DNA from 4 places in the Klebsiella africana genome. Region 3 is predicted to be linked to each of the others. Evidence: predicted binding sites of a transcription regulator. Region 3 holds the regulator's gene; each other region holds the start of a gene.
What was found. The regulator PurR, encoded in region 3, represses purine synthesis genes. The targets are predictions, from matches to a motif close to CANGCAAACGTTTGCNTG.
Positions count from the first base shown of each region.

Region 1: the regulator PurR is predicted to act here: its motif matches at 3,505-3,522, upstream of pyrD (quinone-dependent dihydroorotate dehydrogenase).
Region 2: the regulator PurR is predicted to act here: its motif matches at 4,955-4,972, upstream of purT (formate-dependent phosphoribosylglycinamide formyltransferase).
Region 4: the regulator PurR is predicted to act here: its motif matches at 3,797-3,814, upstream of cvpA (colicin V production protein).

Region 1 covers NZ_CP084874.1:3,370,207-3,376,286, forward strand. Annotated here, with positions in the region: gene rlmKL (bifunctional 23S rRNA (guanine(2069)-N(7))-methyltransferase RlmK/23S rRNA (guanine(2445)-N(2))-methyltransferase RlmL) at 1-481, opposite strand, end outside; gene LGL98_RS16415 (YcbX family protein) at 581-1,690, shown strand; gene zapC (cell division protein ZapC) at 1,687-2,229, opposite strand; gene pyrD (quinone-dependent dihydroorotate dehydrogenase) at 2,400-3,410, opposite strand; gene ssuE (NADPH-dependent FMN reductase) at 3,659-4,234, shown strand; gene LGL98_RS16435 (sulfonate ABC transporter substrate-binding protein) at 4,227-5,189, shown strand; gene ssuD (FMNH2-dependent alkanesulfonate monooxygenase) at 5,186-6,080, shown strand, end outside.
Region 2 covers NZ_CP084874.1:1,873,864-1,879,943, forward strand. Annotated here, with positions in the region: gene zwf (glucose-6-phosphate dehydrogenase) at 1-965, shown strand, start outside; gene edd (phosphogluconate dehydratase) at 1,188-2,999, shown strand; gene LGL98_RS09075 (bifunctional 4-hydroxy-2-oxoglutarate aldolase/2-dehydro-3-deoxy-phosphogluconate aldolase) at 3,038-3,679, shown strand; gene purT (formate-dependent phosphoribosylglycinamide formyltransferase) at 3,737-4,915, opposite strand; gene LGL98_RS09085 (YebG family protein) at 5,051-5,398, shown strand; gene LGL98_RS09090 (tellurite resistance TerB family protein) at 5,538-6,080, shown strand, end outside.
Region 3 covers NZ_CP084874.1:2,255,356-2,261,435, forward strand. Annotated here, with positions in the region: gene cfa (cyclopropane fatty acyl phospholipid synthase) at 1-1,102, opposite strand, end outside; gene punC (purine nucleoside transporter PunC) at 1,395-2,576, opposite strand; partial or broken gene punR (DNA-binding transcriptional activator PunR) at 2,689-3,597, shown strand; gene purR (HTH-type transcriptional repressor PurR) at 3,620-4,645, opposite strand; gene cydH (cytochrome bd-I oxidase subunit CydH) at 4,938-5,030, shown strand; gene LGL98_RS11000 (MFS transporter) at 5,198-6,080, shown strand, end outside.
Region 4 covers NZ_CP084874.1:1,480,298-1,486,377, forward strand. Annotated here, with positions in the region: gene LGL98_RS07215 (DedA family protein) at 1-522, shown strand, start outside; gene accD (acetyl-CoA carboxylase, carboxyltransferase subunit beta) at 709-1,629, shown strand; gene folC (bifunctional tetrahydrofolate synthase/dihydrofolate synthase) at 1,705-2,973, shown strand; gene dedD (cell division protein DedD) at 2,963-3,652, shown strand; gene cvpA (colicin V production protein) at 3,869-4,357, shown strand; gene purF (amidophosphoribosyltransferase) at 4,391-5,908, shown strand; gene LGL98_RS07245 (sigma-54 interaction domain-containing protein) at 5,950-6,080, opposite strand, start outside.

The DNA of each region.
Region 1 (6,080 bases), 1.1 Mb from region 3:
GGTGTAGACCTTCGCCGCTCAGATCAAGAGAAATATGCGCCGTCTCTTTGTTCAGCCAGACATTGATCCGCAGATCGGGCGATTCACGATCGACGTTCGGGCGCGGCAAATTCTTACGGGTGAAGCTGTCGACAATAGCGTCTTTAACCTTCAGCGCACCGTACTGGCTGTTGCGGATCTCCTCATTAAGGCCGCTAAAATGCACCGCGAAGGTGGCGCCAGGGTTGAACATCTCCGTCCACGGAATGGCCTGTACGCCGAGGTACAGATCCAGATCGCTGTATACGCGACACTCGCCCAGCGGCAGCATGATGCGCGAAGCCAGCCGGCTCCACATCAGGCTTTGATACAGCAGGCGCGTATCCCCCTGAAAATGGACCCCGCCCTGGACTACCTGGCAGCCCGTCGCGCCAAGCCCTTCCAGTTCAGTTTTTAACAGCTCTTCCAGACCACGAGCCGTACTGGCAAACAGAGAATTCATATCGTCACTTTTACTTAAAGAAAATTGGTGCGCATTATAGCCAATATGTGCCCTATGTCATAAAGTTATAGGCTTATTTTTGGAACCCGGAGGCAGCGTATGGTAACGCTATCGCGACTTTTTATTCATCCTGTTAAATCCATGCGCGGCATGGGCCTGACCCACGCCTTTGCTGATATCAGCGGCCTGGCCTTCGATCGCCTGTTTATGGTCACCGAAACCGACGGGACCTTTATTACCGCCCGCCAGTTTCCTCAGATGGTGAAATTTATTCCGGCGCCGCTGCATGATGGCCTTCACCTGACCGCGCCGGACGGCAGCAGCGCCGTGGTACGTTTTAGCGATTTCGCCACGCAGGCCGAGCCGACCGAAGTCTGGGGCAACCATTTCACCGCTCTCATCGCGCCCGCCGCCGTTAACCAGTGGCTCAGTGGCTTTTTCAAGCGCGATGTCCAGCTGCGCTGGCTGGGACCGCAGCTAACCCGCCGGGTAAAGCGCCATGATGCGGTGCCGCTCTCCTTCGCCGACGGCTACCCTTACCTGCTGGCTAACGAAGCTTCCCTACGCGACCTGCAGCAGCGCTGCCCGGCCAGCGTAAGCATAGAACAGTTTCGCCCTAATCTCGTGGTCACCGGCGCGGCGGCGTGGGATGAAGATAGCTGGAAAGTGATCCGCATCGGCGAGGTGGTGTTTGACGTCGCCAAACCTTGCAGCCGCTGCATTTTTACCACCGTCAGCCCGGAGCGTGGACAGAAACACCCCACCGGGGAGCCGCTGGAAACCTTAAAGCGTTTTCGTACCGCCCAGGATAATGGCGATGTCGACTTTGGTCAGAACCTGATTGCCCGCAACAGCGGCGTGATCCGGGTGGGAGATGAAGTGGAAATTCTCGCCCGCGGACCGGCGAAAGCTTACGGCGCCGGCGAGAGCGACGATACCCCGGCTCCCGAGGCGCAGCAGCAGGCCACGGTAACCATTGAATGGCAGGGTCAACCGTTTACCGGCAATAACCAGCAGGTGCTGCTGGAACAACTGGAGCAACAGGGCATTCGCGTACCCTACTCGTGTCGGGCGGGGATCTGCGGCAGCTGCCGCATCCGTCTTGAAGAAGGCGAAGTGAGTCCATTAAAGAAAAATGCGGTCGCCGGAGATGGCACCATTCTCGCCTGCAGCTGCGTGCCGAAAACGGCGCTGCGCCTGGCGCCTTAAACCGCCTGCCCCAGGCTGTAGCTCACCGCGCTTTGCGCCGGCTGCAGCCTGTCGTTCATGATCTTAATGACATCGCCTAACTGCATCACGCGGCCGGCAAGGGTAAGCCCCGGCTGAGCCAGCAGACAAAGCGCAGCGTTATCACCCGGCTCCACCACCAGCAAATTTACCTGCTCCCCGGTATCGCTCAGCCAGACGCAGGCCGCGTCGCCGCCGCTCGGCTGCCACTGGTGGGTATGGGCGATAAAGTGCCAGCTTTTCGGCATCTGCGGTTTGAGAAAACGGATCGCGGTTAACGCATTGAGGACTAATTCTGCCCGCTGCTCTTTTGACAGTTCAAAATCACGGCATTTTTCTTCAAAAGAGAAATAGAGCGCGGCGTCATCGACGCAAAATCCCGATGGGTCAAAAGCGTCCGGGGTCAGCATGCGCCGGGCGAAGCGCGAACGAAATAACATGCCATTGGCCAAATCGAGCATCATGCGGTCGTGCTCTTCATCGTAATACCAACGCCAGTTATCGTCAGGTTTAATTCGCATTTTTCCCCCTGTCCCCTTTCATACGCCTCTGCAAAGTTGTTGCGACTTGCCGCAGAATATTTTTCTAAAATTAAGAAAAGTCTAAAATGTTTAAATAAGCAACAATGAGGGAATATAAAGCAACCAGGGCCGGAAATAAAGCCCTGGGTGGGATTCAAAGGAGGAAAAGATTAGATGTGGGTAACAATTTCTTTAATCAGCGGCGGGCCTTTAAAAATAAATCCGGAATAGATCTGCACCAGCGATGCCCCGGCGGCCATCTTTTCCCGTGCGGCAATCACGGAATCAATACCACCCACGCCGATGATAGGTAATCGACCATTCAGCTCAGCGGAAAGCATACGGATAATTTCGGTGCTCTTTAATTGTAATGGACGACCACTCAGTCCGCCGGTTTCATCGCAATGTTTCATTCCCTGGACCAGAGACCGATCGAGGGTGGTATTGGTGGCAATCACGCCATCAATATTATGGCGCACGAGGCTATCGGCAACCTGGATCAATTCCTCAGGCAAAAGATCCGGCGCGATCTTCACGGCGACCGGAACATATTTTTGATGCTTTTGCTGCAGTTCAAGCTGCTTATTTTTAATACCGGAGAGTAAATCATCGAGCGCTTCGCCGTATTGCAGCGTGCGCAGCCCCGGGGTATTCGGCGAGGAGATATTAATAGCGATATACCCGGCGTACGGATAGACTTTTTCCATACAAATCAGGTAATCATCCTTACCGTGCTCTACCGGCGTATCTTTATTTTTGCCGATATTGATGCCCAGCACGCCGTCAAAATGCGCCTTTTTCACGTTCTCAACCAGGTTATCGACACCATGGTTATTAAAGCCCATGCGGTTGATCAACCCCTCGGCATCTACCAGGCGGAAGATCCTTGGCTTATCGTTGCCCGGCTGCGGACGCGGCGTCACGGTGCCGATCTCAATCGAACCAAAACCCATCGCGCCCAGCGCGTCAATGCATTCCCCATTTTTATCCAGCCCGGCCGCCAGGCCCAGCGGATTTTTAAAGGTCAGCCCCATGCAGGTGACAGGCCTGGCCGGCACCTTCTGGCGAACCAGGCATTCCAGCGGCGTGCCGGTGACACGGCGTAATTGTTGAAAGGTAACTTCATGAGCGCGCTCAGGATCGAGCTGGAAAAGGGCTTTACGAACGAAGGGGTAGTACATGAACTCTCCTGGATTCCCGGTGTGCAAACCGGGGGCGTATTATGTGCGATCTGTTGCGGAAAGGGAATTGACCTGCGACAAAAAATCCCCCATCAGCGCAAACGATTACCTCCCCTCGCGCCGTTATGCGCTTTTCGGCTATCTAACGGCGGATAAATCATTTAGGGAAATAATGGCCCTCTGTCACACTCACTATAAATGTTATCAATTATAGATAAATGCAAACATTTAGTTATAAGGAGAGAGAGATGCGCGTCATTACGCTTGCGGGCAGCCCGCGTTACCCTTCCCGTTCCAGCGCCCTGCTGGAATACGCCAGAGAGACGCTCACCGCCGCCGATATCGAAGTCTGCCACTGGCATTTGCAGAACTTTGCCCCGGAAGACCTCCTGTACGCTCGCTTTGACAACCCGGCGCTGCTAACGCTCAATGAGCAACTGGCCGGGGCCGACGGTCTGATTATCGCCACACCAGTGTATAAAGCGTCATTTTCCGGCGCGCTGAAAACGCTGCTCGACCTGCTGCCTGAGCGCGCGCTGGAGGGCAAGATCGTGCTACCGCTGGCCACCGGCGGCACCATAGCTCACATGCTGGCAGTTGACTACGCCCTCAAGCCGGTACTGAATGCCCTGAAGGCGCAGGAGATCCTCCATGGTGTCTTTGCCGATGACAGCCAGGTAACCGATTACCAGCACAAGCCGCAATTTACCCCAAACCTGCAGCGGCGCCTTGATGACGCCCTGGAGACCTTCTGGCAGGCGCTGCATCGCCCCAGCAGCCGCGCCCCTTCATTAACGACTCTGCGCGGGGTGGAGCATGCTTAATCCTCTCCGTGCCCTGACTCTGGGCGGACTGCTGCTATTCTCCGCGCTGGGCCACACCGCCCCGGCAGCGCCTGACGCTCTGCGCATCGGCTACCAGAAAGGCAGCGTCAGCATGGTGCTAGCGAAAAGCCATCAGCTGCTGGAGCAGCGCTATCCGCAAACCCATATTTCGTGGATTGAATTCCCGGCCGGTCCGCAGATGCTGGAGGCGCTAAACGTCGGCAGCATCGATATCGGCAGTACCGGCGATATTCCGCCTATCTTTGCCCAGGCGGCGGGCGCCGATTTGGTCTATATCGGCGCGGAGCCGCCCAAGCCCAAAGCGGAGGTTATCCTGGTGGCGCAGGGTAGCCCGATTCATAACGTTGCTGAGTTAAAAGGGAAAAAGGTCGCTTTTCAGAAAGGTTCCAGCTCCCACAATCTGCTGCTGCGCGCTCTGCAGCTTGCAGGCCTGAAATTTAGCGATATTCAGCCGGTTTACCTTGCCCCTGCCGATGCGCGCGCCGCCTTCCAGCAGGGCAATGTTGACGCCTGGGCCATTTGGGATCCGTACTACTCCGCCGCGCTGCTGCAGGGCGGCGCCCGGGTGCTCACTGACGGAACCGATCTGAAACAGACGGGATCCTTCTATCTCGCTTCCCGGCCCTACGCTGAACGCAATGGCGCGTTTATTGAGGGCGTACTCGACACCTTTACCCAGGCCGATGCCCTGACCCACAGCCAGCGCGCGCAAAGCATTACGCTGCTGGCGAAAACGATGGGCTTACCGGAGGCGGTGATCGCCAGCTATCTGGACCATCGTCCCCCCACCTCGGTTACCCCGGTGAGCGCCGAAACCGCCGCTCGCCAGCAGCAGACGGCAGACCTGTTCTACGAGAACAAGCTGGTGCCAAAAAAAGTTGATATCCGGGCCCGCATCTGGCAGCCCACCGCCACACAAGGAGCGAAATCATGAGTCTGAATATGTTCTGGTTTTTACCGACCCATGGTGATGGTCGTTATCTGGGTACCGAAGAGGGTGCCCGTCCGGTCGATTACGGCTATCTGCAGCAAATCGCGCAGACAGCGGATCGGCTGGGGTTCACCGGCGTGCTGATCCCGACCGGGCGCTCATGTGAAGATGCCTGGCTGGTTGCGGCCTCAATGATCCCGGTGACGCAGCGGCTGAAATTTCTTGTCGCCCTCAGGCCAAGCGTGGTGTCGCCGACGGTGGCCGCCCGCCAGGCGGCGACCCTGGACCGACTGTCAAACGGCCGGGCGCTGTTCAATCTGGTCACCGGCAGCGATCCCGCCGAGCTGGCTGGCGACGGTGTCTTCCTCGACCACACCGAGCGCTATGAAGCCTCAGCTGAATTTACCCACATCTGGCGCAAGCTGATGGAGGGAGAAACCGTCACCTTTAACGGCAAGCATCAGCGCGTTCGCGACGCAAAGCTACTGTTCCCGCCGCTCCAGCAGCCGCGTCCGCCGCTTTATTTTGGCGGATCGTCTGAGGTGGCACAGGATCTGGCCGCTGAGCAGGTCGATCTCTATCTCACCTGGGGTGAACCGCCTGCCCAGGTAGCAGAGAAGATTGCTCAGGTGCGGGAAAAAGCCGCCCGGCACGGCCGCCAGGTGCGTTTTGGCATCCGTCTGCACGTGATCGTACGGGAAACCAACGAGGAAGCCTGGCAGGCCGCGGACAGCCTTATCTCCCATCTTGACGATGAGACTATCGCCCGCGCCCAGGCGGCCTTCGCCAGAACCGACTCCGTTGGTCAGCAGCGAATGGCGGCCCTGCATAACGGGCGACGCGATAAGCTCGAGATCAGCCCCAACCTGTGGGCCGGCGTCGGTTTAGCGCGCG
Region 2 (6,080 bases), 380 kb from region 3:
AGGTTTACCGTATCGACCACTATCTCGGTAAAGAGACGGTCCTCAACCTGCTGGCGCTGCGCTTTGCCAACTCTCTGTTCGTCAATAACTGGGACTGCCGCACCATCGATCACGTTGAAATCACCGTCGCAGAAGAGGTAGGTATTGAAGGGCGCTGGGGTTACTTCGACCAGGCCGGTCAGATGCGCGACATGATCCAGAACCACCTGCTGCAGATCCTGTGCATGATTGCCATGTCACCGCCGTCCGATCTCAGCGCCGACAGCATCCGTGATGAAAAGGTCAAGGTGCTGAAATCCCTGCGCCGTATTGACCGCTCCAACGTGCGCGAGAAAACCGTTCGCGGCCAGTATACCGCCGGCTTTGCCCAGGGCAAAAAAGTGCCTGGCTATCTCGAAGAGGAGGGGGCCAACAAGACCAGCAACACCGAAACCTTCGTGGCGATCCGCGTCGATATCGATAACTGGCGCTGGGCTGGCGTACCGTTCTATCTGCGCACCGGCAAACGTCTGCCAACCAAATGCTCTGAGGTAGTGGTTTACTTCAAAACCCCGGAGCTGAACCTGTTCAAAGAGACCTGGCAGGAACTGCCGCAGAACAAGCTGACCATTCGCCTGCAGCCGGACGAAGGGGTGGATATTCAGGTGCTGAACAAAGTGCCGGGCCTCGATCATAAACATAACCTGCAGATCACCAAGCTGGATCTGAGCTATTCCGAGACCTTTAACCAGACGCACCTGGCCGATGCCTATGAACGTCTGCTGCTGGAGACCATGCGTGGCATCCAGGCGCTGTTTGTTCGCCGCGACGAAGTAGAAGAGGCGTGGAAATGGGTTGATTCCATCACCGAAGCCTGGGCTGCTGACCGCGATGCGCCGAAACCGTATCAGGCCGGGACCTGGGGACCGGTTGCGTCGGTGGCGATGATCACCCGCGACGGTCGCTCGTGGAACGAATTTGAATAAGCCTGCAGGCTAATCCGTCAGGGTTATTTTACCGGTAACATGATCTGACGCAGAAAGTCGCATGCTTTTTAATCTTTTAAGCCTCGTGAGGATTCACCCACGGGGCTTTTTTTATTACACTGCCTGCAGATATTTTGCCCCTGAGCGCTGGTGTTGGTGGCTTTTAGCATCAAAACAGGTCGTCACGCAGCGGCCGGACAGATAAAAATTTGAGGAGCCTTTATGAATCCGACAATGTTACGGGTAACAAATCGCATTATCGAACGGTCGCGTGACACCCGCGCGGCTTACCTCGCAAGGATTAACCAGGCCAAAACCGATACGGTGCATCGTGCGCAACTGGCCTGCGGCAATCTGGCTCACGGATTTGCGGCCTGCCAGGCTGACGACAAAGCCTCTCTGAAGAGCATGTTGCGCAACAACATTGCCATCATCACCTCCTACAACGACATGTTGTCCGCTCACCAGCCCTATGAACACTACCCGGATATCATCCGCAAAGCGCTGCACAGCGCCAATGCGGTCGGCCAGGTCGCTGGCGGCGTGCCGGCGATGTGCGACGGCGTAACGCAGGGACAGGACGGGATGGAGCTTTCACTTCTGAGCCGCGAGGTGATCGCTATGTCCGCCGCCATCGGCCTGTCGCATAACATGTTCGACGGGGCCCTGTATCTCGGGGTATGCGATAAAATTGTCCCCGGCCTGACCATGGCGGCGCTTTCATTCGGCCATCTGCCGTCGGTCTTTATTCCCTCCGGTCCGATGGCCAGCGGCCTGCCGAATAAAGAGAAGGTTCGCATTCGCCAGCTGTACGCGGAAGGTAAAGTTGACCGTATGGCGCTGCTGGAGTCCGAAGCCGCCTCATATCACGCGCCGGGGACCTGTACTTTCTACGGAACGGCGAACACCAACCAGATGGTGGTCGAATTTATGGGCATGCAGCTGCCGGGCTCGTCTTTTGTCCATCCGGATGCTCCGCTGCGGGAAGCGCTGACCGCCGCCGCTGCGCGCCAGGTTACGCGCATGACCGGCAATGGCAATGAGTGGATGCCGCTGGGGAAAATGTTTGACGAAAAAGTGGTGGTCAACGGCATCGTGGCGCTGCTGGCGACCGGTGGCTCCACTAACCACACCATGCACCTGGTGGCGATGGCCCGCGCGGCAGGGATCATCATTAACTGGGACGATTTCTCCGACCTGTCAGACGTGGTGCCGCTGCTGGCGCGCCTCTATCCCAACGGCCCGGCGGATATCAATCACTTCCAGGCGGCAGGCGGCGTTCCGGTACTGGTGCGCGAACTGCTAAAAGGTGGTCTGCTGCATGAAGACGTTCACACTGTGGCCGGCTTTGGTCTGTCGCGTTATACCCTGGAGCCGTGGCTCAACAACGGCGAGCTTGACTGGCGAGAAGGGGCGACAGCGCCGCTGGACGATCAGGTCATCGCGACCTTCGAGAAACCGTTCTCCCGTCACGGCGGCACCAAGGTGCTGAGCGGTAACCTCGGTCGTGCGGTGATGAAAACCTCGGCGGTCCCGCTTGAGAATCAGGTGATTGAAGCGCCGGCGGTGGTGTTCGAGAGCCAACATGACGTATTGCCGGCCTTTGAAGCGGGCCTGCTGGACAAAGATTGTGTGGTGGTAGTCCGTCATCAGGGGCCAAAAGCGAACGGGATGCCAGAATTACATAAACTTATGCCGCCACTTGGTGTATTATTGGACCGCCGTTTCAAAATAGCGCTGGTGACCGATGGCCGACTCTCTGGCGCCTCCGGTAAAGTCCCGTCAGCTATCCATGTCACGCCTGAAGCGTATGACGGTGGCTTGCTGGCGAAAGTGCGCGATGGCGATCTTATTCGCGTGAACGGGCAGACGGGGGAACTGACGCTGCTGGTGGATGATGCCGAACTGGCGGCGCGTCAGCCGCATATCCCTGACCTCAGCGCGTCGCGCGTGGGAACCGGTCGGGAGATGTTTGGGGCGCTGCGTGAGAAGCTCTCTGGCGCGGAGCAGGGCGCAACCTGCATCACTTTTTAAGACGATTTAATTTCTAGATCTGGCGAGAGAAAATCCTGATGAAAAACTGGAAAACAACAGCAGAAGCAATCCTCACCTCCGGTCCGGTTGTCCCGGTTATCGTAGTGAAAAAGCTGGAACACGCGGTACCGATGGCGAAAGCGCTGGTGGCGGGCGGCGTGCGCGTGCTGGAAGTCACCCTGCGCACCGAGTGCGCCCTGGAGGCGATCCGCGCGATTGCCAAAGAAGTGCCGGACGCGATTGTCGGCGCGGGCACGGTCACCAACGTCGAGCAGCTGAAAGCGGTAACGGAAGCTGGCGCGCAGTTTGCTATCAGCCCGGGTCTGACCGAATCCCTGCTGAAAGCGGCGACCGAAGACGGCACCATTCCGCTGATCCCGGGGATCAGCACGGTATCTGAGCTGATGTTGGGTATGCAGTATGGTCTGAAAGAGTTTAAATTCTTCCCGGCGGAAGCCAACGGCGGCGTGAAAGCCCTGCAGGCGATTGCAGGTCCGTTCGGTCACATTCGTTTCTGCCCGACCGGCGGTATCTCTCCGGCCAACTACCGTGACTACCTGGCGCTGAACAGCGTGCTGTGCATCGGCGGTTCCTGGCTGGTGCCAGCCGACGCGCTGGAGGCCGGCGACTACGATCGCATCACCACCCTGGCGCGTGAAGCGGTGGAAGGCGCGAAGTAAACCACGCCTCACGGTCAACAACCCGGTCTGCGGCAACGCGACCGGGTTTTTTAGTCTTTAGCCTTCGACAATGACCGCCGCGGCAGCGGTTTTAGCCCGTGCCACGGCCTCTTCGACTGAATCGGCAACGGCGAGGGTCACTCCCAGGCGGCGGGTGCCGTCAATCTCCGGCTTGCCGAACAGACGCAGCTGCAAACCTGCTCCGACGGCCGACTGCAGCTGGCCAAAGCGGACGTTCTGGCTGGTTAGCTGCGGAAGGATCACCGCGGAGGCGGCCGGGCCATACTGGCGGATAGCGCCGACGGGCAGTCCAAGGAAGGCGCGAACATGCAGGGCGAATTCCGAGAGATCCTGCGAGATAAGCGTCACCATCCCGGTGTCGTGTGGCCGCGGGGAGACTTCGCTGAAGATCACCTCGTCGCCACATACGAACAGCTCCACGCCAAACAGGCCATAACCTCCCAGCGCCAGCACCACCTTGCGGGCGATGGTCTGGGCACGCTCGAGGGCCAGGTCGCTCATCTGCTGCGGCTGCCAGGATTCACGATAATCACCATCTTCCTGACGATGACCAACCGGGGCGCAGAAATGCACGCCATCGACGGCGCTGACGGTGAGCAAGGTAATTTCGAAATCGAAATTCACCACCCCTTCAACAATCACGCGTCCGGCGCCGGCGCGGCCACCCTGCTGCGCATAGCGCCAGGCTTCGCCTAGCTGGTCAGCCGAACGGATAAAACTCTGGCCTTTGCCGGAGGAGCTCATCACCGGTTTGACGATGCATGGCAAACCGATTTCGGTAACCGCCGCGCGGAAGCCTTCTTCGCTGTCGGCAAAACGATAGCGGGAAGTGGGGAGCTGCAGCTCTTCCGCCGCCAGGCGGCGAATGCCTTCGCGGTTCATGGTGAGCTTTGCCGCCCGAGCTGTGGGGACCACTTTCTGTCCGTTCTGTTCCAGTTCGACCAGGGTATCGGTAGCGATAGCTTCGATCTCCGGCACGATGTAATCGGGTTTTTCCTGTTCAATCAGGGCGCGCAGGCTCTCGCCGTGCAGCATATTGATGACGTGGGCGCGGTGGGCGACCTGCATCGCCGGGGCATCGGGATAACGGTCGACAGCGATGGTTTCAATGCCCAAACGCTGACATTCAATAGCGACCTCTTTGCCCAGCTCGCCGGAACCTAACAGCATAACTTTGGTGGCTGCCGGACGCAGCGCGGTGCCTAATACAGTCATAACTCTCTTCCGCAGTAAAAAAAGATGCGGCCGATTATAAACGAAAACGTTTGCGTCTGTCTTTATGCGCGTGAGTTGAGTCCGAAGAGGAAATTTGTTATACTGTATAAAAATACAGTATTGAGGGGCTGCAGCATGGCGGTTGAAATTAAATATGTAGTGATCCGCGAGGGTGAGGAAAAAATGTCTTTTGCCAGCAAAAAAGAGGCCGACGCTTACGACAAAATGCTCGATCTGGCAGAGGTGCTGAATGACTGGCTGGTGGCATCGCCGCTGGAGATGGATGACATCCAGCGCGATACCATGGCGATGTGGCTGGCAGAACGAAAAGAGGCGCTGCAGCATATTCTGCGGGTTGGCCGATTGCCGGAGCAAGAGACGCCCGCGCAGGACGCCCCCGCGCCGTCGGCTACCGCCGAGACCTCTCCGGCGGGTGATGACGCCGTGCCGGCGGCCAAAGCGCGCAAAGCCAAGGCGGCCTGATCGCTGCTGGTCAGTCACTGGTCGGTCGGCCCCGGTGCTGCCATCACGCGTACCTTTGCGCATCTTTAGCCATATCTAACATTTCCTGACATCGCGTCGTTTAGGCTGATAACAGTGTTTGTCACCTGAGAGGAAAACCATGGCTAACTGGCTAAATCAATTGCAGTCGCTGCTCGGGCAGCAGGGTGCGTCACCGTCCGGCGAGTCGTCAAAAGGGAGCGGCCTGCTGCCCGGCGCCATCGGTGGGCTGGCCGGATTGCTGGTAGCCAGCAAATCGTCACGCAAATTGTTGGCGAAATATGGCACCAGCGCGCTGCTGGCAGGCGGCGGGGCGGTGGCAGGCACGGTATTGTGGAACAAATATCAGCAAAAAATGCGCGCTCAGCACACGCCCGCACCCGCGCCTGTCTCTGAGACGACTGCGGTGCCGGCGGAAGTTGATCCGCGCAGCGTGCGGCTGATTACGGCCCTGGTATTTGCCGCGAAAAGCGACGGCCATATTGATGACCACGAGCGGGCGAATATTGAAACTCAGCTGCGGGCGGCCAACATTGACGTTCAGGCCCGGGTGCTAATTGACCAGGCGCTGGCCCAACCGCTGGATCCGCAGCGTCTGGCGGAGGGTATCGTTGACCCACAGGAGGCGCTGGAGATCTACTATGTCAGTTGCGCAGTGATTGAT
Region 3 (6,080 bases):
CCTGCCAGAGCTGAATGTCGCGGGCGCGGAAGGCGCCGGCGCAGGCGTTCAGATAATAGGTAAACATGCGTTTGAAACGTTCAGAATAATTATCGGCAATTTCCGGCCAGCTGGCGAGGAAACGCTCATACCAGGCCATCAGGGTCGTGTCGTAATCAGCGCCGAAGTTGTGCCAGTCTTCCATCACAAAATGCTTCTCGCTGGCTTCGGCAATGTGACGCACGGAAGGCAGGCAGCCGTTAGGGAAGATATATTTATCGATCCACGGGTCAACGTTATGGTCAGTGACTTTGGAACCAATAGTATGCAGTAAGAAACGGCCATTGGGTTTCAAATTACGGTCGGCAACCTCAAAGTAGGTGGCGTAATTTTTCGGCCCCACGTGCTCAAACATGCCTACGGAAACAATGCGGTCAAAGCTGTCATGCAGATCGCGATAATCCTGGAGACGAATTTCTACATCGAGATCGGCGCAACGGGCCTGAGCCATCTTTTGCTGTTCAGCGGAGATGGTTACACCCACGACGCTGACCTGGTAGTTTCGTGCCATATATTCGGCAAGGCCACCCCATCCACAGCCGATATCCAATACCCGCATGCCCGGTTCAAGCTCCAGTTTGCGACAGATCAGATCCAGTTTGTCCTGCTGCGCGGCCTCGAGGGTTTTCGCCTCTTTCCAGTAACCACAGGAGTACTGCATGTAAGGATCAAGCATTCGACTAAAAAGATCGTTACCGAGGTCGTAATGCTCTTTGCCCACAATCCAGGCACGTTTTTTACTTTGTAAATTAAACAGACGAGCGCCTGCTATGCGGAGTGTGTCTTTGAAATGATGAGGGAGCTGCTTTTCCAACCCGGCGCGTAACACCTTGTGGAAGAATATATCCAGGCGCTCGCATTCCCACCAGCCGTCCATATAGCTTTCGCCTAAACCCAGCGAACCTTCCTGCAAAACCCGTTTAAAAAAGAGAGGGTTTTTAACCCGCAGGTCTGACGGCGCGGAGCCATTGATTTCAATTCCCGCACGGCCTAATAATTCAGCTGCAATCCGGTACCAGTCATCATTTGGTACACTTACTTCTTCTATACACGATGAACTCATAGCTTCTCCATCACGCCCAAGTGATCAGAACCTTAAAACAGCGTAGACGCTTTTTTGGCTTTGTGAGAAATCTCACGGATAATCCGTGAAGTCGCTATCCGACGTAAACAGAGGAAGGGAGATAACCCTTGCCGAAAGGCCTTCCATGGTGAAACGGAGGCATCCTGCTTCCGTTAATCTGTAACTATTTTCTATTTATGTGAACCCGGATCCAGTATAGGACGCTAAGTACTGGCTTTCAATAAAAATTTCTTAGCATGCTAACGACTGGCCCGGGCCCTGATGATGAAAATTATGCGTGGGAAGAGTGGGGTGTCAGCGCTGGTGTCTGCTGCAGACGAAAGCCTATCCCGGCTAAGCCAATCGAGACCAGCATTACGCTGGTAGTGGTCAGCAGCGGCGTGGCGATCAGCGCGGACACCAGCAAGCTGGTCAGGAAGCACAGGCCAAGCTGCAGGGTATTCTGCAGCGCCGCTGCCCGGCCGGTCGCCTGCGGGAAAGGCTTCAGCGCCTGGGCAACCACAATAGGGTAGATCCCGCCGTTGACCACTGCCATCAGGCAGAAGGGGATCATTAACGCCACCAGCGAGGCATGCGTCTGCAGACCGACCAGCCAGGTGGCGGCTACGCTGACGGCGAAGACCACCAGCAGCCACGGCAGCATCTGTTGACCGGACCACTTTTGCAGCAGCGCGCGGCAGCCATAGCCTCCCACCAGAAAGGCGATGGTCTGTGGGATGTAGCTCAGGCCGATAGCGGTTGGGCCGTAGCCCATTTCATGAAGGATAAAAGGCGAACCGGTAAGCCAGGCGAAGAAGCTGGCGGAACAGGCGGCGTAGATCAGGACGTTGCCGCTGTATTCCCGTGAACGGAGCAGCGCGAGGAAGGTGATCTTCTGCTGCGTCACTGCGGCTGGCCTTGCCGCTGCCTTCAGGCGCAATGCCGGCAGCATCAGCAGCAGGGTAATTGCAAACAAGGTGGCGAAGATGGCCTGCCATTCAAAGTGAACCAGCAGCCAGCTGCCCAGCAGCGGGGCCAGGGCTGGCGATAATCCCACCAGCGGCATAATAGTGGCGAAGATGCGGTTAGTGCGCTGTGCGGGATAGTAATCGGTAACCATTGCCTGCCAGGTAACGGCCGCGGCACAGACGCCGATCGCCTGCAGAAAGCGCAGCGCCAGCATCAGAGTGGCATTGTGCACCCACAGCATTCCCAGACAGCCGAGAGCGAAAATCGCCAGGCCGCTCAGCAGCACGGGTTTACGCCCATAGCGGTCTGACAGCGGCCCCCAGAACAGCTGACCCAGCGCGAAGCCAGCGAGGAACAGGCTCAGACTGGCGCTGATCGAGGCGGCGGAGGTATTGAGATCCTGCTGCATGGCGGCAAACGCCGGCAGGTACATATCAGTGGCCAGAAAGCCCAGCACGCTCAGGCCGGCCAGCCAGACTAAAAATCCTTTCCCAGGTCGTGACATAACGTTCTCATTTTTGGAGTACAGGTACGATGCCGCAGAGTGTAGGGAGTGCATTGAGGCTTGTGAAACGCTAATATTTGTCACATGCATTCAAAAATTTTGCAGGCAGAAAATGTGGTCTGAATACTCTCTGGAAGTGGTTGATGCCGTTGCACGCAACGGCAGCTTCAGCGCCGCCGCGCAGGAGCTGCACCGGGTCCCTTCCGCGGTTAGCTATACCGTACGTCAGCTTGAAGAATGGCTGGCGGTTCCCTTGTTCGAGCGTCGTCATCGTGATGTGGAGCTGACCCCCGCCGGGGTCTGGTTTTTGCAGGAAGGGCGCTCTGTTATCAAAAAAATGCAGATCACCCGCCAGCAGTGCCAGCAAATCGCCAACGGCTGGCGCGGGCAGTTATCGATCGCGGTGGACGACATTGTGAAACCGGCGCGGATGCGCCAGATGATCGTCGATTTCTATCGCCATTTTCCCGATGTCGAGCTGATCGTCTTTCAGGAAGTGTTCAACGGCGTGTGGGATGCGCTGGCCGACGGCCGCGTAGAACTGGCGATTGGCGCAACGCGCTCTATTCCGGTCGGCGGTCGCTATGCGTTTCGCGATATGGGGATGCTGAGCTGGGACTGCGTGGTGGCGAGCGATCATCCGCTGGCGAAGATGGATGGTCCGCTGAGCGACGATATCCTGCGTAACTGGCCGTCGCTGGTGCGGGAGGATACCTCGCGCTCGTTGCCTAAACGAACAACCTGGCTGCTGGATAATCAGAAGCGGGTGGTCGTGCCCGACTGGGAATCGTCGGCGACCTGTCTGTCGGCGGGCCTCTGCGTTGGCATGGTGCCGAGCCATTTCGCCCGTCCGTGGATAGATCGCGGCGAATGGACTGCGCTGATGCTGGAAAATCCGTTCCCGGATGCGGCCTGCTGCCTGACGTGGCAGCAGAATGACGCTTCACCGGCGCTAAACTGGATGCTGGACTATTTGGGAGACAGCGATACGCTGAATCGGGAGTGGCTGCGGGCGCCGGAGTGATCCGCGCCCGCCAGTGGCCTTAACGACGATAATCGACAAACGGGCCATCCGCTACCGAACGGCGTTCAACCAGACGAGGGTGCACTTCGATAGACTGCGACTCTTCGCGCTTGTTGACGATACGATCCAACAGCATGTTAAATGCGGCTTCGCCCAGAGAATCTTTCGGCTGATGAATGGTGGTTAACGCCGGGCTGAAATAGCGGGCGTTACGCACATTATCATAACCGATCAGCGAAATGTCCTGCGGCACCCGCAGTCCCATTTCGTCTGCGGCGCAGATGGCCCCCATCGCCATGATATCCCCGCCGCAGAACACCGCCGTCGGACGGTGCTGCTGGTTTAAGATCTGCTGCATAGCGCGGTAGCCGGATTCAGGCTCGAAGTCGCCCTGCACAATCCAGTTTTCCGGCACGCTGATATGCGCCTCTTTCATCGCCTGCATAAAGCCGGCCAGGCGTCCTGCGCCGGTGTTGCGCTCCAGCGGTCCGGGGATCACGCCGATTTCGCGGTGGCCGCGTTCAATCAGGTAACGGCCGGCGATATACCCGCCCTGGAAGGCGTTATCGATGACCGCATCGGTGAAGTCGGCTTTCGCCTCGCCCCAGTCCATCACCACCATCGGAATATGGCGGTACTCTTCCAGCATGCTCAGAACCGAATCCGGATACTCGGAACACATCACCAGCAAGCCGTCGACGCGCTTTTGCGCCATCATCGACAGATAGGCACGTTGTTTTTCCGGATCGTTCCATGCATTACCGAGGATCAGGGTATAGCCCTTCTGGAAGCAGCTCTTTTCAACGGACTCAATAATTTCAGCGAAATAGGCGGCTTCGCTACTGGTCGCCAGCAGGCCAATCGATTTTGTATGATTGACTTTCAGGCTGCGCGCTACGGCGCTCGGCGAGTAGTGCAGCTCTTTGATCGCCGCCCATACCGCGTTACGCGTCTCTTCGGCAACGAAACGGGTTTTGTTAATTACATGTGACACGGTTGTAGTGGAAACGTTTGCGCGCTTCGCTACATCTTTAATAGTTGCCATTACATCTCACTCCATGCCTTGACCTGATCGCCTGAACATCGATACGTAAACGTTTGCCTACACACACCCTGAATACAATTTTCAACATTGCATCACGTCGGGAAAACGACACAGAACGACAGGAAGGGGTCAATGGCCGATACGCTTTTAAATTAGCGTGGGATTTTGTCCGATCTTGGGGCAAAGTGGAAGAGCAAAAATGTGCATCGCCCTAAATCCCGGAAGATTTTTGCGATTTTTTGTGCAAAAATGAGCAAGCTCACTTTTGTTGTGGGGATAACCAGAGGGAAAAATGATGGATACCAATTTAAAGTTTTCGCTGATCACCACGATTATTGCTCTCGGCGTGATTGTCGCTTTCAGCCTGACCGCCATTCTGCACTAATGTTTCGCTGAGGGAGGAGCGCAGCTTCCTCCCCATATCCTGTCATTATTATCAATTCTGCAAAAATCTTTTGTCATTTCGTTCACTTTTGTTTTTTTGTGATTGATGTCATGCTTTTGACTTCTGATGTTACGCCGTCCTCTCTGACGGTCTGATGGAGTCATTGAATGAAAATCAACTTTCCTTTACTCGCGCTGGCGATCGGCGCCTTTGGCATCGGTACCACCGAGTTCTCCCCTATGGGATTGCTGCCGGTGATTGCGAAAGGTGTGGACGTCTCAATACCGGTAGCGGGAATGCTGATCAGTGCGTATGCCATCGGCGTCATGGTCGGCGCACCGCTGATGACGCTGCTGTTGTCGCATCGCGCGCGGCGCAATGCGCTGATTTTTCTGATGGGGATCTTCACCGTCGGCAACCTGTTGTCATCCATCGCGCCGGATTACACCACGCTGCTGCTGTCGCGCATTATTACCAGCCTCAACCACGGCGCTTTTTTCGGCCTGGGATCGGTGGTGGCGGCCAGCGTCGTGCCGAAACACAAGCAGGCTAGCGCAGTAGCCACCATGTTTATGGGACTCACCATCGCCAACATTGGCGGCGTGCCGGCGGCCACCTGGCTTGGCGAAACTATTGGCTGGCGGATGTCTTTCCTCGCCACCGCGGGGTTAGGCCTGCTGGCGATGGTAAGTCTGTGGTTTTCCCTGCCGAAGGGCAGCGCGGGTGAACGCCCTGATGTCAAAAAAGAGCTTTCTGTCCTGCTGCGCCCGCAGGTGCTCTCCGCCTTGCTGACCACCGTGCTGGGCGCCGGGGCGATGTTTACGCTGTATACCTATATTTCTCCGGTACTGAATACGCTGACCCACGCTTCATCGCTGTTTATTACCGCGATGCTGGTGCTGATTGGCGTTGGTTTTTCGCTGGGCAACTATCTGGGCGGCAAATTCGCCGACCGGTCGGTCTCTGGCACCCTGAAAGGCTTTCTACTGCTGCTGATGGCGATCATGCTGGCGATCCCGCTGCTGGCGCAATCCCAGGCCGGAGCGGCCA
Region 4 (6,080 bases), 780 kb from region 3:
CCGTTCCTGCCGGGAGATTCACTGCTGTTTGTGGCGGGGGCGCTCTCGGCGCTGCCGACGAACGATCTCAATGTTCACCTGATGGTACTGCTGATGGTCATCGCGGCTATCGTCGGTGATGCGGTCAACTACACTATTGGTCGGTTGTTTGGCGAGAAGCTGTTCAGTAATCCGAACTCAAAGATTTTCCGTCGCAGCTACCTGGATAAAACTCATAGCTTCTACGAACGTCACGGCGGGAAAACCATTATCCTGGCGCGCTTTGTGCCGATAGTCCGAACCTTCGCGCCGTTTGTGGCGGGAATGGGGCATATGTCCTATCGTCATTTTGCAGCCTATAACGTAGTCGGGGCGCTGCTGTGGGTTCTGCTGTTCACCTACGCCGGCTATCTGTTTGGCGATCTGCCGGTGGTGCAGGAGAACCTGAAGCTGCTGATTGTGGCGATCATCGTCCTCTCCGTTCTGCCTGGCGTGATTGAGATTATCCGCCATAAGCGGGCGGCGGCGAAGCAGACGAAGTAGTTCGCCCTGCGCTGCGCGTGACGGAGCATGATCGTCGCGCGCAGCGGTTTGACCACTTTTTTATCCCATGTTCCGGGATGATATGATTTAATGTGCAACATTCATGGTCTGTAAGAGGCAAAAATGGCATTATGCGCCCCTTACGACAAAACTGGCATCGACCAGGTTCAGGCAGAAAGGTTATCAATGAGCTGGATTGAACGAATTAAAAGCAACATCACTCCCACCCGCAAGGCGAGCATTCCTGAGGGTGTATGGACCAAGTGCGACAGCTGCGGTCAGGTACTCTACCGCGCCGAGCTGGAGCGCAACCTGGAGGTTTGTCCTAAGTGCGATCACCATATGCGCATGTCGGCGCGTAATCGCCTGCATAGCCTGTTGGATGAAGGTTCTCTGGTAGAGCTGGGTAGCGAACTTGAGCCAAAAGATGTGCTGAAGTTCCGCGATTCAAAAAAATACAAAGACCGCCTGGCGTCCGCTCAGAAAGAGACGGGCGAGAAAGACGCGCTGGTGGTGATGAAAGGCACGCTCTACGCGATGCCGGTGGTTGCCGCTGCCTTTGAGTTCTCCTTTATGGGTGGCTCGATGGGTTCCGTCGTCGGCGCGCGTTTTGTGCGCGCGGTGGAGCAGGCGCTGGAAGATAACTGCCCGCTGATCTGCTTCTCCGCCTCCGGTGGCGCCCGTATGCAGGAAGCGCTGATGTCGCTGATGCAGATGGCGAAAACCTCCGCCGCGCTGGCGAAAATGCAGGAGCGCGGACTACCGTATATCTCCGTGCTGACCGACCCGACCATGGGCGGCGTATCGGCGAGCTTTGCGATGCTGGGTGACCTGAACATTGCCGAGCCGAAAGCGTTGATCGGCTTTGCCGGTCCTCGCGTCATTGAGCAGACCGTACGCGAGAAGCTGCCGCCGGGATTCCAGCGCAGCGAGTTCCTGATTGAAAAAGGGGCGATTGATATGATCGTTCGCCGCCCGGAAATGCGTCTCAAGCTGGCCAGTATTCTGGCGAAGCTGATGAACCTGCCGGCGCCGGTAGCTGCTTCTGAAGCGCCTCATGAAGGCGTGGTGGTGCCGCCGGCACCGGATCAGGAACCTGAGGCCTGATAAAGCAGAGGGCAGGGCCTGGCGGCGCTGCCCTTTTTTATTCATACGCGTTAACCGTCAATTCTTGCGGGCATCATGGAAAAAGATCCTATTCCTCAGGCCACGTCGCCCCTGGCTACGTGGCTTTCTTATCTGGAACATCTGCACAGTAAAACCATCGACCTGGGGCTGGCGCGCGTCAGCGAGGTCGCCCGGCAGATGGATATCGTTAAACCGGCGCCGTTCGTCTTTACGGTCGCGGGCACCAATGGCAAAGGCACCACCTGCCGCACGCTGGAAACCGTCCTGATGGCGGCCGGCTATAAAGTGGGGGTATACAGCTCCCCGCACCTGGTGCGTTACACCGAACGCGTGCGCATTCAGGGAGCGGAACTGCCGGAGGCGGCGCATACGGCTTCGTTTGCTGAAATTGAAGCGGCGCGGGGTGATATCTCGTTGACCTATTTTGAGTACGGCACGCTCTCGGCGCTATGGCTGTTTAAGCAGGCGCAGCTGGATGTAGTGATCCTGGAGGTGGGCCTCGGCGGCCGTCTCGATGCCACCAACATCGTAGATGCTGACGTCGCGGCGATCACCAGCATCGCCCTCGATCATACCGACTGGCTGGGGCCGGATCGCGAAAGTATCGGCCGGGAAAAAGCCGGTATCTTCCGTGCCGGTAAACCGGCGGTGGTAGGGGAGCCGGATATGCCGCACACCATTGCTGAAGTGGCGAGCGAGAAGGGCGCCCTGCTCCAGCGCCGCGGCGTCGACTGGCGCTATGATGTGGAGGGCGATACATGGTCCTTCCACGATGCGGCCGGGGCGTTAAGCCACCTGCCGTTGCCTCAGGTGCCGTTGCCGAATGCAGCGACGGCCGTGGCGGCGCTGCGCGCCAGCGGACTTGCGGTGGATGACGCTATCCTGCGCGCGGGGATCCGCGACGCGATACTCCCGGGACGCTTTCAGATAATCAGCAACGCCCCGCGGGTGATCCTCGATGTGGCGCACAACCCGCACGCGGCGGCTTATCTCGCCGGGCGTCTCAAAACGTTAGCGAAAACGGGACGCATACTGGCGGTTATTGGTATGCTGCATGATAAAGACATCGCCGGCACGCTGGCCAATCTGGCCCCGGAAGTCGATACCTGGTACTGCGCGCCGCTGGAAGGCCCGCGCGGGGCGACGGCGGAGCAGCTGGTGGAACATTTGCGTGGCGGCACAGTCTATAGCAGCGTGGCGCAGGCGTGGCATGCGGCCATGGCTGACGCGAAAGTGGAAGATACCGTGCTGGTGTGTGGTTCGTTTCACACCGTAGCGCAGGTTATGGAAGAGATAGACGCGGGGAGAATCGGTGGCGAGTAAGTTTCAGAACCGTTTAGTCGGGACAATCGTGCTGGTGGCGCTGGGGGTGATTATCCTGCCAGGGCTGCTGGACGGGCAGAAAAAGCATTACCAGGATGAGTTTGCCGCGATCCCGCTGGTACCGAAACCAGGCGATCGCGATGAACCGGATATGCTGCCGGCGGCAACCCAGGCGTTGCCTTCGCAACCGCCGGAAGGGGCGGCGGAAGAGGTGCGGGCGGGCGATGCCGCCGCGCCATCGTTAGATCCATCGCGTATTCCGGTGAACAGCAACAGCTTCGATGACGTTCAGGAGCCGGTGGTGGCCGCGAAACCGCAGCCCAAGCCGCAGCCGAAACCGCAGCCGCAACAGCAGGCCGCGACGCCAACGCCGCCGCCGGCTAAGCCACAGCAGCAACAGCCCCCGCAGCAGCAGGCGGCCCTGCCGGCGCCGACCGGCAAAGCCTATGTGGTTCAGCTGGGCGCGTTGAAGAACGCCGATAAGGTGAATGAGATTGTCGGTAAACTGCGGGCCTCGGGTTTCAAAGTCTATACGTCGCCTTCGACGCCGGTACAGGGTAAAATTACCCGCATCCTCGTCGGCCCGGATGCGTCAAAAGACAAGCTGAAAGGCCAGCTGGGCGATCTGCAGCAGATCTCCGGGCTTAGCGGGGTGGTGATGGGCTTCACCCCGAACTGATTGTTTTTTCCGCCATGCGGAGAGAACGTGGCGGGGAGAAACGCCCCGCAAACCCTGTCTCAGCCGCCCTGAAGAGGCGAAAGGCAGTCTGGCGTTGAATGTTTTTTCAGCGCCATTTTTATTTCCGTAGGGCATGGAAATCCCTACGCAAACGTTTTCTTTTTCTGTTAGAATGCGCCCCGAACTGGACGACAGGGCGTAAATCGTGGGACGTATATGGTCTGGATTGATTACGCCATTATGGCGGTGCTGGGTCTTTCTTGCCTGGTCAGCCTGATCCGCGGCTTCGTTCGCGAAGCTTTATCGTTAGTCACGTGGGGTTGCGCCTTTTATGTCGCCAGCCACTACTACGCTGACCTGTCTGTCTGGTTTACGGGCTTTGAGGATGAACGGGTTCGAAATGGGATTGCTATTGCGGCGCTGTTTATCGTGACGCTCATCGTTGGCGCTATCGTGAACTATGTGATAGGCCAGCTGGTGGAGAAGACCGGTTTGTCAGGTACCGACAGGGTATTGGGGATCTGCTTCGGCGCGCTACGTGGGGTGCTGATCATCGCCGCTATCTTGTTCTTCCTCGACACCTTTACCGGGATGGCGAAGAGCGATGACTGGCATCAGTCGCAGTTTATTCCCTATTTTACCCCTGTCATCAGATGGTTTTTTGAATACCTGCAAAGCTCGTCAAGTTTCTTGCCTAAAGTATAGACTTTGGGTCGTTGCTGAACGAGGAAAAGACGTATGTGCGGTATTGTCGGTATCGCCGGTGTTATGCCGGTTAACCAGTCGATTTATGATGCGCTAACGGTGCTCCAGCACCGTGGACAGGATGCCGCTGGCATCATCACCATTGATGCCAACAACTGCTTCCGGTTGCGTAAGGCTAACGGGCTGGTAAGCGACGTATTCGAAGCCCGCCACATGCAGCGTATGCAGGGCAATATGGGTATTGGCCATGTGCGTTATCCTACGGCGGGCAGCTCCAGCGCCTCCGAGGCGCAGCCGTTTTACGTAAACTCGCCATATGGCATCACATTGGCGCATAACGGCAACCTGACCAATGCGCACGAGCTGCGTAAAAAGCTGTTTGAAGAAAAACGCCGCCATATCAATACCACCTCTGATTCCGAAATCCTCCTCAATATTTTCGCCAGTGAGCTGGATAACTTCCGTCACTACCCGCTGGAAGCGGACAACATCTTCGCTGCGATTGCGGCGACCAACCGCCTGATTCGCGGCGCATACGCGTGCGTGGCGATGATCATCGGTCATGGCATGGTGGCCTTCCGCGATCCTAACGGCATTCGTCCGCTGGTGCTGGGTAAACGTGACGTTGGCGACGGTCGCACTGAGTATATGGTGGCCTCGGAAAGCGTGGCGCTTGATACGCTTGGTTTTGAATTCCTGCGCGATGTCGCGCCGGGCGAAGCGGTCTATATTACCGAGAAAGGCCAGCTGTTTACCCGTCAGTGTGCCGATAATCCGGTCAGCAACCCATGCCTGTTCGAGTACGTCTATTTTGCCCGTCCAGACTCGTTTATCGACAAAATTTCCGTCTACAGCGCTCGCGTCAACATGGGGACTAAGCTGGGCGAGAAGATTGCCCGCGAGTGGGAAGATCTGGATATTGACGTCGTTATTCCGATCCCGGAAACCTCCTGCGACATCGCTCTGGAAATCGCCCGTATTCTCGACAAGCCTTATCGTCAGGGCTTCGTGAAGAACCGCTATGTCGGCCGGACGTTTATCATGCCGGGTCAGCAGCTGCGTCGTAAATCTGTTCGCCGTAAGCTTAACGCCAACCGCGCGGAATTCCGCGATAAGAATGTGCTGCTGGTCGACGATTCCATTGTACGCGGCACCACCTCTGAGCAGATCATTGAGATGGCGCGGGAAGCCGGGGCGAAAAAAGTTTATCTGGCCTCCGCTGCGCCGGAAATTCGTTTCCCGAACGTGTACGGTATCGATATGCCGACCGCCAACGAACTGATCGCCCATGGCCGCGAAGTGGATGAGATCCGTCAGATCATCGGCGCCGACGGCCTGATTTTCCAGGATCTCAACGATCTGATCGACGCGGTGCGCGCGGAGAACCCGGATATTCAGCAGTTTGAATGTTCTGTGTTCAACGGCGTGTACGTCACACGGGATGTCGACCAGCAGTACCTCGACTACCTTGATTCTCTGCGTAACGATGATGCCAAAGCGGTCCAGCTGCAGAACGAAGTCGAAAACCTTGAGATGCACAACGAAGGGTAAATGAGCTACAGCAGCCAGCGGCGTTGCGTCGCTGGCGATGCTTAACGGTGTACGACGCCAAAACGGATGCCGTATTTCTGTACCTTATAGTTCAGCGTCGTTCGGGAGACGTTGAGACTGCGCGCCGCCGCCGCAATATTTCCCTGATAAGTATCCAGCGCGGTTTCTATCA